One region of the Afipia carboxydohydrogena genome, then DNA from elsewhere that is predicted to be linked to it. Evidence: predicted binding sites of a transcription regulator. Region 1 holds the regulator's gene; each other region holds the start of a gene.

What was found. Region 1 encodes LexA, which represses DNA repair genes until DNA is damaged. Its sites were predicted from a motif close to TGTTCNNNNTGTGTTCNG; they were not measured.
Region 2: AFIC_RS02725 (DNA recombination protein RmuC) is a predicted target of LexA. The motif match lies at 1,669-1,686, and genes of this name have one in related genera.
Region 3: AFIC_RS00880 (YifB family Mg chelatase-like AAA ATPase) is a predicted target of LexA. The motif match lies at 1,737-1,754, and genes of this name have one in related genera.

What each region holds. Positions count from the first base shown of each region.
Region 1 is NZ_CP113162.1:1,623,472-1,627,733, reverse strand. It holds gene AFIC_RS08030 (molybdopterin molybdotransferase MoeA) at 1-964, shown strand, start outside; gene AFIC_RS08025 (hypothetical protein) at 979-1,278, opposite strand; gene lexA (transcriptional repressor LexA) at 1,693-2,397, shown strand; gene AFIC_RS08015 (ComEC/Rec2 family competence protein) at 2,410-4,262, opposite strand, start outside.
Region 2 is NZ_CP113162.1:569,365-573,626, reverse strand. It holds gene truA (tRNA pseudouridine(38-40) synthase TruA) at 1-120, opposite strand, end outside; gene fmt (methionyl-tRNA formyltransferase) at 120-1,052, opposite strand; gene def (peptide deformylase) at 1,064-1,579, opposite strand; gene AFIC_RS02725 (DNA recombination protein RmuC) at 1,718-2,920, shown strand; gene AFIC_RS02720 (AmpG family muropeptide MFS transporter) at 2,985-4,262, shown strand, end outside.
Region 3 is NZ_CP113162.1:189,539-193,800, forward strand. It holds gene gshB (glutathione synthase) at 1-774, shown strand, start outside; gene AFIC_RS00875 (hypothetical protein) at 892-1,710, shown strand; gene AFIC_RS00880 (YifB family Mg chelatase-like AAA ATPase) at 1,815-3,353, shown strand; gene AFIC_RS00885 (hypothetical protein) at 3,441-3,920, shown strand; gene AFIC_RS00890 (PAS domain-containing hybrid sensor histidine kinase/response regulator) at 4,041-4,262, shown strand, end outside.

The DNA.
Region 1 (4,262 bases):
TCTCTCGGTCGGCCAAGGCGAAGCGATCCGGATTTTCACCGGCGGCGTGGTGCCAAATGGAGCCGACACCATCGCCATTCAGGAGGACGTCGTCCGCGAGGGCAATGTCATCACCCTGTCGGAAGCCGTGCCCGTGCCGCGCCATGTCCGCAAGGCGGGCCTCGATTTCCATGAAGGCGATATACTGCTCAAGCGCGGCACCCGGCTGTCCGATCGCGACTTGTCGCTCGCCGCATCGATGAACCACCCGACGCTGCCGGTGCATCGCAAGCCGAAGATCGCGATCGTCGCCACCGGCGACGAACTGGTGATGCCGGGCATGGAGCCGAATCCGGGGCAGATCATCTACTCCAACGCCTATGCGATTAACGCGCTGGTCCGTAACAGCGGCGCTGAAACAATCAATCTTGGCATCGCGCGTGATACGCTGGACGACACCCGCGCCGCCATCCGCCGCGCCGAGGCGCTGGGCGCCGACATTATCATCACCACCGGCGGCGCGTCGGTCGGGGAGCACGATCTCGTCAAGCCATCGTTCGAGGCCGAAGGCATCGACATCAAATTCTGGAAGATCGCGCTGCGCCCCGGCAAGCCGATGATGCACGGCCGCAAGGGAGCGATGAGCGTGATCGGCCTGCCCGGCAATCCGTCATCGTCCTACGTGTGCTCGTTCGTGTTCGTGGTGCCGCTGATCCGCGCCCTGTTGGGTCGCGCGCATGTCGCCCATTGCGTCGAAACCGCCATCCTCGGCCACGACCTGCCCGCCAATGATCATCGTCAGGAATACATGCGGGCGCGGATCGAGATCAACGGCAACGGCGTCGCCGTCGCGACAACCGTCGATCATCAGGACAGTTCGCTGCTGAACAATCTGTCGGCCGCTGACGTTCTGCTGATCCGGCCGCCGCTGGCGCCTCCCGCACCGGCGGGCGCGCGCTGCGACATCATCCGGCTGCCCAGCTGAAAAGCGGAGAGCGTCTACGCCCGCCCGACGATCTGCATATTGGTGAGATCGGGAACAGGCGGACGGCGAGCGGCGCTTTCAATTTCCGCCAGCAATATATCGACATCGGATGGCAATGGCTGCCAGCCGCAGGGACACTCCTGTGCATGATGCGTAGCGGAAGACTGCCGATAGATCGCCCCGAGCGCGGAGGCCATCATCCGCATCACCGTCATCGGCGGCAGCGCCGAACTGTCGAGCGTCCGGCAAAACGTCGTCATCATGTGGCGATCGATCTCGGCCTGCATCGGTTCGGACCCGTCGTAATCTGCCATCGGCATCCCTCCTCCTGCTCGTCGCATCACGCGAAGACGTAGGCGGTTGCCACGAAGCGCTCAACCGAACATTCCCTTCTGGAATTAGAAGATATCGAAGCCATCGCATGGGCGGCATCGCGCGGCCAAATGACAGGCACCCTGGGCGCCTCCCAAGGGCGTGCCGTTTGCCCTGCACCGGAGGGTATTCAGCGCCACTTCCGGTCCATTCCGGTATGATTTCCTAAAAACAGTACTTTCAGATTCATAAGATTTTAACTATTGCAGAACATGTATGGAACATATAGTGTATGTTCATGATTTGTTTCGAGTGAGTCTGGCACCTGTCGTGAACAAACAGGCTGCCGGGAAAACGGGCAATGACCCGCCTGGACATGAATATCCGCTGGACGATGAGATCGAGGGCTGCGCCGGATGCTGACACGCAAACAATATGAACTGCTGCGCTTCATCAACGAGCGGCTGAAGGAAAGCGGCGTGCCGCCCTCCTTCGACGAGATGAAAGATGCCCTCGACCTGCGGTCGAAGTCCGGCATCCATCGGCTTATCACGGCACTGGAAGAGCGCGGCTTCATCCGCAGGCTCGCCAATCGCGCCCGCGCCATCGAGGTCATCAAGTTGCCCGAGCCTGCCGCCAGTAGCGGCGCCCGGCGCGGTTTCACTCCCAGCGTGATCGAAGGCAATCTCGGCAAGGTGCGCAGCACCGTTCCCGGCAGTTTCGACGAAAGCGGAGAGCAGCCTGTCGCGGTCCCCGTGATGGGCCGTATCGCCGCCGGTACCCCGATCGAGGCGTTGCAGACCCGCAGCCATACCATCAGCGTGCCGCCCGACATGCTCGGCTCGGGCGAGCATTACGCGCTCGAAGTGCGCGGCGATTCGATGATGGAAGCTGGCATCCTCGACGGCGACATGGCGCTGATCCAGCGCAACGAGAATGCCGACACCGGCGACATCGTCGTGGCGCTGATCGACGAGGAGGAAGCGACCCTTAAGCGTTTCCGCCGCCGTGGCGCTTCCATCGCGCTGGAGCCCGCCAACGCCGCCTATGAGGTCCGCATCCTGCCGCCAAACCGCGTCCGGATTCAGGGCAAGCTGATCGGGCTTTACCGGAAATACTGAGGCGGCGGCCGTTTAATCGGCTACCTCCTGCTCGCCCTCCGGCGGCGTCGCGTCGACCGGTTGCGGGGACGTACGATGCCCGAGGGTTTTGTTGCTTTGCGAGCCGCGTGACGCCTCAGGAATGGCTGGCGACCACGGCCGGTCCACCTCGACGGACTGGCTTGTGACGAGGCTGTAGCCCCGCGCCGTTCTCTTTAATGCAACGCCGCCCAGCCCACGCAGATCGTCGCGATGGAAGACCCGGGCGGCGCAATCGGCGGGTGCCGGATACGGCGTGACGACGACTTTCGCCTGCGCGCAATCGTCCGCCAGCGCCTCGGGCTGCCTCGTCAGCGCGACGAGATCGCCCTCCTTCCCCTCGGCCACGCAGCCAGCCTCGTCGCACGAGACGCCTTGCGCGATGCTCGGATCGGTGACCATGCGCCCATCCGCATCCGCCGCCAGCCACTCGCGCCAGACGAAGGCGTTCTTCGCCGTATGCATGATTCGCAACCGGCCATCCTTGCCGCGCACCGCGACGCTCAAAGCGTCGCGCGCGATCAGGATGTCAGGCTCGGTCACGACAGCTGCCCATGCCACGCCGCAACCGATCAGCGCCGCTCCCATCCAGCGCAACGGCGAGCGCAACAGGCCGAGAATGACGATCCCGCAACTCATCACGATCAGCGGCCCGATACCGAAGGCATGAACACGGCCGAACGCGCCGGGCAACGCCGCCACCCATTGCGACACCGCGATCATCCAGTCGATGCCGACCTCCATCAACCGCCAAAACAGGCTGTCGAAGCCGAACGGAATGGCCATGATCCCGAGCAAACCCGCAGGCATCACCAACGCGGACACCACCGGCATCGCGACCAGATTGGCGATGACGCCGTAGGGCGCGATGCGGTGGAAATGAAACGCGGCGTATGGCGTGGTCGCAAGGCCCGCGACGAACGACGCCAGCGCCAGCACGAGAAGCTCACGTCCACCCCAGGCCGCGAAGCGGCCGAGACGTGTGTCATCACTCGCGACAAACCATTGCGGCATTCCGATCTGCGCCAGCACGACGAGACCGAAGGTGGCGGCGAACGACATCTGAAAGCTGGGATGAACCAGAGATTCCGGCGCGATCAGCAGCACCAGCATGGCCGCGAGCGCCAGCGTACGGAACGTGATCGCACGCCGGTCCGCCATCACCGCGACCAGCACCAGAGCCGTCATATAGAACGAGCGTTGCGTCGCGACCTCCGCGCCGGACAGCAGCAGATAGAACAGCGCGGCGATCAGCGCCGCCAATGCGGCCCATTTCTTGATCGCATAACGCGCGCTCAACGCCGGGTTCAACGCCAACAGCGCGCGGATCGCGAAGAACACCACGCCCGCGACCACAGCCATGTGATAGCCGGAGATCGACAGCACATGGCCGAGGCCCGAAACGAACAACGCATCGTTGTTTGAAGAGGAAATCGCATCACGGCGACCGGTGAGGAGTGCAGTCGCGATCGCGCGCTGGTCGCCACTCAGGACCGTGCGGATGCGCGCATCCACCGCATCCCTCAGTTCCTGCATCCATGCCGCGTAACGCAAGCGCCAGCCGCGCTGTTCTGGCGCATCCTGCACCTTGATCGCACCGAGCGCGAAGCCGGACGCGCCGATGCCTTGAAAATACATGTCGCGTGCAAAGTCGTAGCCGCCGGGACGAAGCGGCCGCAGCGGCGGCAACAGCCGCGCCTTCAGCGTCACATAGCTGCCCACCGCGGGCGCGGTACCCTTGCGCACCGACAGCCTCACCCGCTGCAAGTGCGGCGCGCGATGCGCCTCCATCTTCGTCACCCGCAGCACAAAACGGTCGGTACGCTCGCGTTCCTCATGCGTCTCGA
Region 2 (4,262 bases), 1.1 Mb from region 1:
TCCCGTCATTGCATGGACGGCATCTTCCAGCGCGCCCTGTACCGATGGGCCGTTGTCCTGATACTGCCAGCCACAAAACGGCGTGCCGTCATATTCGATGATGAGCTTGTAGCGCGGCATCAGACCACACGCAGCGGTGGCGACAACGGTGTACCGCGCAGAAAGTCCGCCGCCATCATCGGCTGCTTGCCCGCGCGCTGGATTTGAATAAGGCGGATCGCGCCACTCCCACATGCGATTGTCAGCCGATCGTCGAGCAGCGCGCCCGGCGCGCCTGAGCCTTTCGCCAGTTCACACCGCAACACCTTGATGCGAACCGGCGCGCCATCGATCTCCACCTCGAACCACGCGCCAGGAAACGGCGACAGACCATGGATATGTCGCAGCACCTCGCGCGCGGGTTTCGTCCAGTCGATCTTCGCCTCAAGCTTGCCGATCTTGGCGGCGTAGGTGACACCCGGTTCATCCTGCGGCGTAAGAGCGAGACGGCCCTGCTCCAGCGCGGCCATCGCCCGCACCATGAGGTCCGCACCGCGCGGCGCGAGCGCGTCGTGCAGATCCTGCGCGGTCATCTCGTCCGTGATCGGCAGGCGGTCCGTCATCGCGACATCGCCGGTATCGAGCCCGACGTCCATCTTCATCACCATGACACCGGATTCGGCATCGCCCGTCATGATGGCGCGCTGGATCGGCGCGGCGCCGCGCCAGCGCGGCAGCAGCGAGGCATGAAGGTTGAAGCAGCCCAGCGGCACAGCGTTGAGAATATTTTCGGGCAGGATCATGCCGTAGGCGACGACGACTGAGGCATCGGCCTTGTGGGAGCGAAATTCGACTTCCGCTTCCGGTGTCTTCAGCGTGGACGGCGTCAGCACGGCAAGGCCCAGTTCGCGCGCCGCTCGCTCCACAGGCGTGGGCTGCAATTTCATGCCGCGCCCTGCGGGCTTGGCCGCGCGGGTATAGACCGCCACGATCTCGTGGCCGTGCGCATGCAGCGCGCGTAGCGTCGGCACCGCGAAATCCGGCGTGCCCATGAAGATCAGACGAAGCGGCATGAGGCTCGCTGTTACTTCGCCGCGAGTTTCGCGGCCTTGGTGAACTTCTTCATCACGCGGTCGCGCTTGAGCTTGGACAGATAGTCGATGAACAGAACGCCGTTGAGATGATCGATCTCGTGCTGGATGCAGGTCGCGAACAACCCTTCCGCATCCTCCTCATGCACCTTGCCGTCGAGGTCCATGAAGCGCACACGCACCGATGCCGCCCGCTCGACTTCCTCATAATATTCCGGGATCGACAGGCAACCTTCCTCGTAAACCGAAAAATCCTCGGACTTCGACAGAATTTCCGGATTGATGAAGACTCGCGGCGCCTTCTCGCCCTCCTTCTTGGCGAGGTCCATGGTGATCAGCCGCAACGGCACCGCCACCTGGATGGCGGCGAGTCCGATGCCCGGCGCGTCGTACATGGTTTCGAACATGTCCTCGGCGAGCGCGCGCACCTCGGGCGTGATCTTGGCGACAGGATCGGAGACAGCGCGCAGGCGCTTGTCAGGAATGCTGATGATGTCACGAATGGCCATGCCCGCGATGTAATCGCTGCGCGTTTCGCGGTCAAACGGCCCATGCGGACTCGCGCCCGGCGCGGCCGAAATAAATTATTAACCATAAATGTTCCCTATTCGTTCGCACCGCATTCCGAATCGCGCTACAGTGCCGCGATGAACGAGATCCTGTTTTCCATCGGCGACCTTCCCGTCCGCACCGGCGCGGCCCTGCTCGGCTTCGGCGTGCTCGCGCTTGTTCTGCTCGCGATCATCGCGCTCATCATGTCCCTCTCGGGACGCCGAAGCGCTGCGCTCGCCATGGCGCAGGCGATCCGCGCCGACGAGATGGAGGAGCGCCTCAGCGAGGTGCTGCGCACCCAGAACGAAGCCGCGGGCCGCGTGCACGAGATGGGACAGGCGCTTGTCGGGCGGCAGGCCGAGATGGCGCGCGCAGTGAACGAGCGGCTGGATTCGGTGACGCACCGCGTCGGCCAGTCCATGGAGCAGACCACGCGCAACACCATGGACAGCCTGCGCGCGCTGCACGAGCGCCTCGGCATCATCGACAACGCACACAAGAACCTCACCGATCTCACCACGCAGGTCACGACGCTGCGCGACGTGCTCGCCAACAAGCAGGCGCGCGGCGCGTTCGGGCAGGCGCGGATGGAAGCCATCGTGCAAGACGGGCTACCGAAAGGCTCCTTCGCCTTCCAGCACACACTGACCAACAACAAGCGCCCGGATTGCGTGGTGTTCCTGCCCGACCAGCGGCCACTTTGCATCGACGCGAAATTTCCGCTCGAAGCCGTCACCGCGCTGCGCGAGGCGAAAACCGACGACGAGAAGAAATTTGCTTCGCAGCGGCTGCGGCAGGACGTGATGAAGCACGTCTCCGACATTGCCGAGAAATATCTCGTTCCCGGCGAGACGCAGGACACGGCATTGATGTTCGTGCCGTCCGAATCCGTCTATGCGGAAATCCACGATGGCTTCGACGACGTCGTGCAGAAAGCCTATCGCGCCCGCGTCGTGCTGGTATCGCCCTCGCTCCTGATGCTCGCGATCCAGGTGATGCAGCAGATTTTGAAAGATGCGCGCATGCGCGACGCGGCGGATCAGATCCGCACCGAGGTCATGAACATGATGACCGACATCGAGCGGCTGCGCGACCGCGTCAGCAAGCTCGGAGGCCATTTTGATCAGGTCAACGAGGATGTCCGTCAGGTGCTGATCTCGGTCAACAAGATCGGCAAGCGCGCAGCCAGGATCGAGGAACTCGATTTCGAGAAGACTGACGCGTCCGAGACAGCCAAGGCCAGCGGCGGCTCCGACCTGTTTCCCGCGCAACCGCGTCGGTTGCAGGCGGGGGAGTGACATCCCAATGAGGCGGTCCCCGTGCGGGCGGGGAAAAGTCGGACGAATCTGCTAACACCGCTTCATGACATCGCCCGAGAACGCCGAGACATCCCCCACCCCCCGCACATCTTGGCGCACAGCGCTCGCGGTCTATCTTCAGCCGCGCGTGCTGGTGGTGCTGTTCCTCGGCTTCTCCTCGGGCCTGCCGCTGGCATTGTCGGGCTCGACGCTGCTGGTGTGGATGCGCGAGGCGGGCGTCGATCTCAAGACTATCGGCCTGTTCGCGCTGGTCGGCACGCCCTACACGATCAAGTTTTTCTGGGCGCCGCTGGTCGATGCGCTGAACGTCCCGATCCTCACCCGCCTTCTCGGACGGCGGCGGGCTTGGCTGATCTTTTCCCAATTGCTGCTGATGGCCGCGATCGTGTTGCTGGCGCTGAGCGATCCAACAAGGCCGCTCGGTGTCGCGCTAGCCGCGCTGTTCGTCGCCGCGGCGTCGGCGACGCAGGACATCGTGATCGACGCCTTCCGCGTCGAGGCGCTGCCCGAGAACGAGCAGGCCGCCGGCATGGCCTCTTATGTCGCGGCCTATCGCGTCGGCATGCTGCTCTCGACCGCGGGCGCGCTGTTTCTCGTCAGCGGGTTCGAGAGCGCCGGCTTGAACCGGCATGCGGCATGGCAGTGGGGCTACATCGCGATGGCGGCGCTTGTCGTCATCGGCATGGTGACCGCGTTGCTCGCCACCGAGCCTGAATCATCGCGGCGGTCCGAAGAAGGCAGCACCGAGCGCACGTTCGGCCGCATCGTTCATGCCGCGACCGGCGCGTTCACCGAATTCGCGGCCTACAAGGATGCGTGGGCCATTCTCGCTTTCGTCGTGCTGTTCAAGTTCACCGATGCGTTTTCCGGCACCATGACCGCCCCCTTCGTGATTGATCTCGGCTTCACCCGCAATGATTACGCTGCCATCGTGAAAGGGCTCGGCCTTGGCGCGACGCTGCTCGGCGGGTTCGCGGGCGGCTTTCTCGCCAGCCGCTACTCGCTGGTCGCGAGCCTGTGGATCGGCGGCATCCTGCAAGCCGTCGCCAATTTGTCATTCTCGTGGCTCGCCATCGTCGGCATCGATCATTACGCGCTGGCGCTGGCGATCACCGCCGAGAACTTCACCAGCGCCGTCGGCACCGTGATCTTCGTCGCCTATCTCTCCGCTCTATGTAGGAACCCCGCGCACACCGCGACCCAATACGCGCTGCTCACCGCGCTTGCTGCCATCGGGCGCACCTATCTCTCATCCGGCGCGGGCTATGTTGCGGCCGCGACCGGCTGGGCATGGTTCTTCGCGATCTGCATGCTGGTCGCA
Region 3 (4,262 bases), 1.4 Mb from region 1:
GCCCTGAGCGTGCGCGACGAACCGGGCAACCATTTCACCCTGGGCGACGCCAGACGCACCGACATGCAATCCTTCGACGTGGTGCTGTTGCGGCAGGACCCGCCGTTCGATCTCGCCTACGTCACCACCACGCATCTGCTGGAACGCATCCACCCCAGGACGCTGGTGGTGAACGATCCCAGGAGCGTGCGCGACGCGCCGGAAAAAATCTTCGTGATGGAATTTTCCGACCTGATGACGCCGACGCTGATCTCGCGCGACAAAGCGGAAATCGAATTGTTCAGGAAAGAACACGGCGACGTGGTGTTCAAGCCGCTCTATGGCCATGGCGGCGCGGCGGTGTTCAGGATCGCCGCGCAGGACATGAATTTCGGCTCGCTCTATGATCTCTTCTCGGTCACCTTCCGCGAGCCTTGGGTGGTGCAGAAATTCCTGCCCGGCGTGAAGGCGGGCGACAAGCGCATCATTCTCGTGGACGGCGAATTCGCCGGCGCGGTCAACCGCGTTCCGGCACCGGACGATCTGCGCTCGAACATGGTGCGCGGCGGCGCCGCCAAGGCGACCGACCTCACCCCCCGGGAGCGCGAGATCTGCGAACGCGTCGGCCCCAGCCTGAAGGAAAAGGGCCTTTTATTCGTCGGCCTCGACGTGATCGACGGCCATCTCACCGAGATCAACGTCACCTCGCCGACCGGTATTCGCGCCATCGCCAATCTCGGCGGGCCGGACGTTGCCGCCCATATCTGGAATGCCATCGAGGCGCGGCGACGATAGTTTTTTTCGATTCCACTTTAAGGAATTACTGATAATCATCTGCCAGATTATTGCCCGCCCTTATCTTGGGTTTATTGCTGGTAAGCGGCGCCGTCTTTAATTGCAGATTGTTGATTTATGTCCCTCGAGGTTTTCAGCGGCACATCGATTCCGCGCGAGCTCACGACGGCCGCGATGGAATTCCTGTGGGCCAAATGGAAAACCTTGCAGGCGACCGGCGACCTGACATTGCAGCGCCTCACCGAGGAATCGAACTATCCGCTGCGTGAGAACCTCGTCTACCTGATGACCACGGGCGACGACTTCGTCTACACCTATGTCGGCGGCGCCGTGCAGAAGGCGATCGGCCGCGATCGCGCCGGGGTCCTGCTGTCGGCCAGCGGCAATCCGATGAGCCGCGAATACGCGCAGGTCTATCGCAAGGTCGCCGACAACCTGATCCCCGCCTGCCTGCGCTACACGCTGCCGACCACGCAGAACGGCAAGATCTGGCAGCGCCTGGTGCTGCCGGTCCCGATCGCCGAGGCGGCCGTCTGCCTTGTGGTCTATTCGGAACTGATCGATCACCACCGGGAAGTCTACGACCAGTTGTTCAAGACCGCGCCGGACGCCATGGTAGTGGCCTGCCCGATCGCCAACGATGTCGGCCACACCAAGGATGGCTGGATCATCATGATGAACGACCGCGCCCGCGAGATGCTGAACTTCACCGGCAGCATCGGCAATCTGCGCCTCTCCCAGGTACCGCAATTCGCCGGGATCGACGTCTGGGGCCGGCTCTACGGCCCGAAGGCCGCCCACGAGGCGATCCCGATTTCCGCTGCCGGTTTCGATATCGAGCTGATGCGCTTTCCGCACGTTTTCGGCCTGAAACTGCGGCCCAGGATGCCGAATCTCGCGGCCGGGAATGTGACTCTGGCGCCTGCCGGAGCCTGAGTCTTTCAGGTCACACAATCTGCATTTGTTCTTTTAATGTTCTTGCACTGATCCGCCAAAGGGGTAGAGTTCCACCAGTTCGTTTCGGCGAGGTGGGCTTTCGGATGGTTCAGCACGTCTCCACCATGGCCTTTGAGGGCATCGAGGCGCGCGCCGTCGATGTCCAGGTGCAGGTCGCGCCGGGGCTGCCCGCTTTCTCCATCGTCGGGCTGCCGGACAAGGCCGTCTCCGAAGCCCGCGAGCGCGTTCGCGCGGCGCTGATCGCCTCGGGCCTTGCGCTGCCCGCGCGCCGCATCACCGTCAATCTCGCGCCAGCCGATCTGCCGAAGGAAGGCAGCCATTACGATCTGCCCATCGCGCTCGGCCTGATGGCGGCGATCGGCGCGATCCCGCCCGACGCGCTGGCGGATTTCACCGTGCTCGGCGAACTCGGCCTCGACGGCTCGATTGCGTCTGTCGCGGGCGTGCTGCCCGCCGCGATCGGCGCCAACGCGCGCGAGCACGGGCTGATCTGCCCGGCGGCCTGCGGCGCGGAAGCCGCATGGGCCAGCCCCGATCTCGATATCGTCGCCGCAGGCTCGCTCATTCAGATCGCCAATCACTTCAAGGGCACGCAGGTGCTGTCGCGCCCCGAACCGAGGATCGCCGAGCAGACAAGCGAGACGCTCGATCTGCGCGACATCAAGGGGCAGGAAAGCGCCAAGCGCGCACTGGAGATCGCCGCCGCGGGCGGACATCACCTGTTGATGGTCGGCGCGGCAGGCGCGGGCAAATCGATGCTCGCCGCGCGTCTGCCCTCGATCCTGCCGCCGCTGTCGCCGTCCGAATTGCTGGAAATTTCGATGATCGCCTCCGTCGCCGGACAGATCGACGGCGGCGCGCTGACATCGAAGCGGCCGTTTCGCGCGCCGCATCATTCCGCAAGCATGGCCGCCCTCACCGGCGGCGGCATGCGCGCCAGGCCCGGCGAGATTTCGCTCGCCCATCACGGCGTGTTGTTCCTCGACGAACTGCCGGAATTCGACGCGCGCGTGCTCGATTCGCTGCGCCAGCCGCTGGAAAACGGCGAAGTCTCGGTGTCGCGCGCCAATCACCGCCTGACCTATCCCGCCCGCTTCATGCTGGTGGCGGCGATGAATCCATGCCGCTGCGGCCATGCCTATGAGCCGGGTTACTCCTGCAAGCGCGGGCGCGTCGATCGTTGCAGCGCCGATTATCAGGCGCGGCTGTCGGGGCCCTTGCTCGACCGCATCGACCTGCGCATCGAGGTACCTGCGGTGACCGCCGCCGATCTGATCCTGCCGCCGCCGGCGGAGGGATCGCGCGAGGTCGCGGCGCGCGTCGCCGCCGCGCGCGACATCCAGCTCAAGCGCTACGCGGCGCTCGGCCTGCCGCAGATCCGCACCAATGCGGAAGCGCCTGCCTCCGTGCTGGAGGAGATCGCCACGCTCGATACGCAAGGCTCCACGCTGATGCGCGAAGCCGCCGACAGCATGCGGCTGTCGGCGCGCGGCTATCATCGCGTGCTGCGGGTGGCGCGCACGCTCGCCGATCTCGACGGCGCGGACAGGATCGGCCGCGTGCATCTCGCCGAGGCGCTGTCGTACCGCGTGCTCGCCGAGGACCTGCAACGCGCCGCCTGATAACGCGAAAGTAACGATCGCTCTTTACACTTTACGAACCATGGCCGCAGTCCGGCCTGTTGTAGTGTAAGCGTTGAGTAGCGTTCCATGTTGCATCTTCGAATGCTGGCGTCAGCCATTCCTCTCCTCGCCGTCGGCGTTCTGGCGGGCGGACAATTCACTTCCGCCTCGCAACCCTGCATCGCAATCGGACACACCTCCGTGCAGCTCGCCACCGCACCGTGGCAGTCGCCGCAGCATGTCTCCTTCACCGACGATGCCAACCGCGCCACCGTGCGCGTGCAGCTCGTCGATCGCCCCGAGCTTGCGGACTTCGCGGTGGCCGACGATGTCGATGCGTCCGCCGATGCCACGCCCACCCGCAAGGGCTGCCCGATCACGGCGGCGACGCGCTATGTCACCATCGCCGCCCACGAAAAAGCATCCGAGCCGGTCATCTATCTGTCGGAACAGCCCGGCGATTATCGCCTCTATGTCAATTCAACCAGGGTCTCGATCCGCGATGCGGCAGCGCTGCTGATCGGAGCCGCGCCACGCCCCGGCAAGCTGGTCCTGTCCCAGCTTTAAGGATTCATTAGCCATCTTTTCATCTCGCGCGGCGAGAGACCGCCGCCTCAAGCCATTCGCAAGGGAGGGGCGGCAGTCTTTCCTTCAAATGAGCGAGGCGACGACAACGGGGATGCGGCCATGAACACTGGCGGAATGAAGCGTTTGAAGGCACGGCTGCGCCGGTTTTCCCGCCGCCACCGCCGGATCGTGAGCGCCATCCGCCTGTCCATGATCTTCTTCGCCACGTTCGGCGGCGGTTACGGTTTCGTGCGTGGCAGCCTGTCGCCATCGGCGAATTACGATCCGCAGACGTTCGCCGTCGGCATCAGCTTCCTGTTCGCGCTCGCCTGCCTCGCGCTC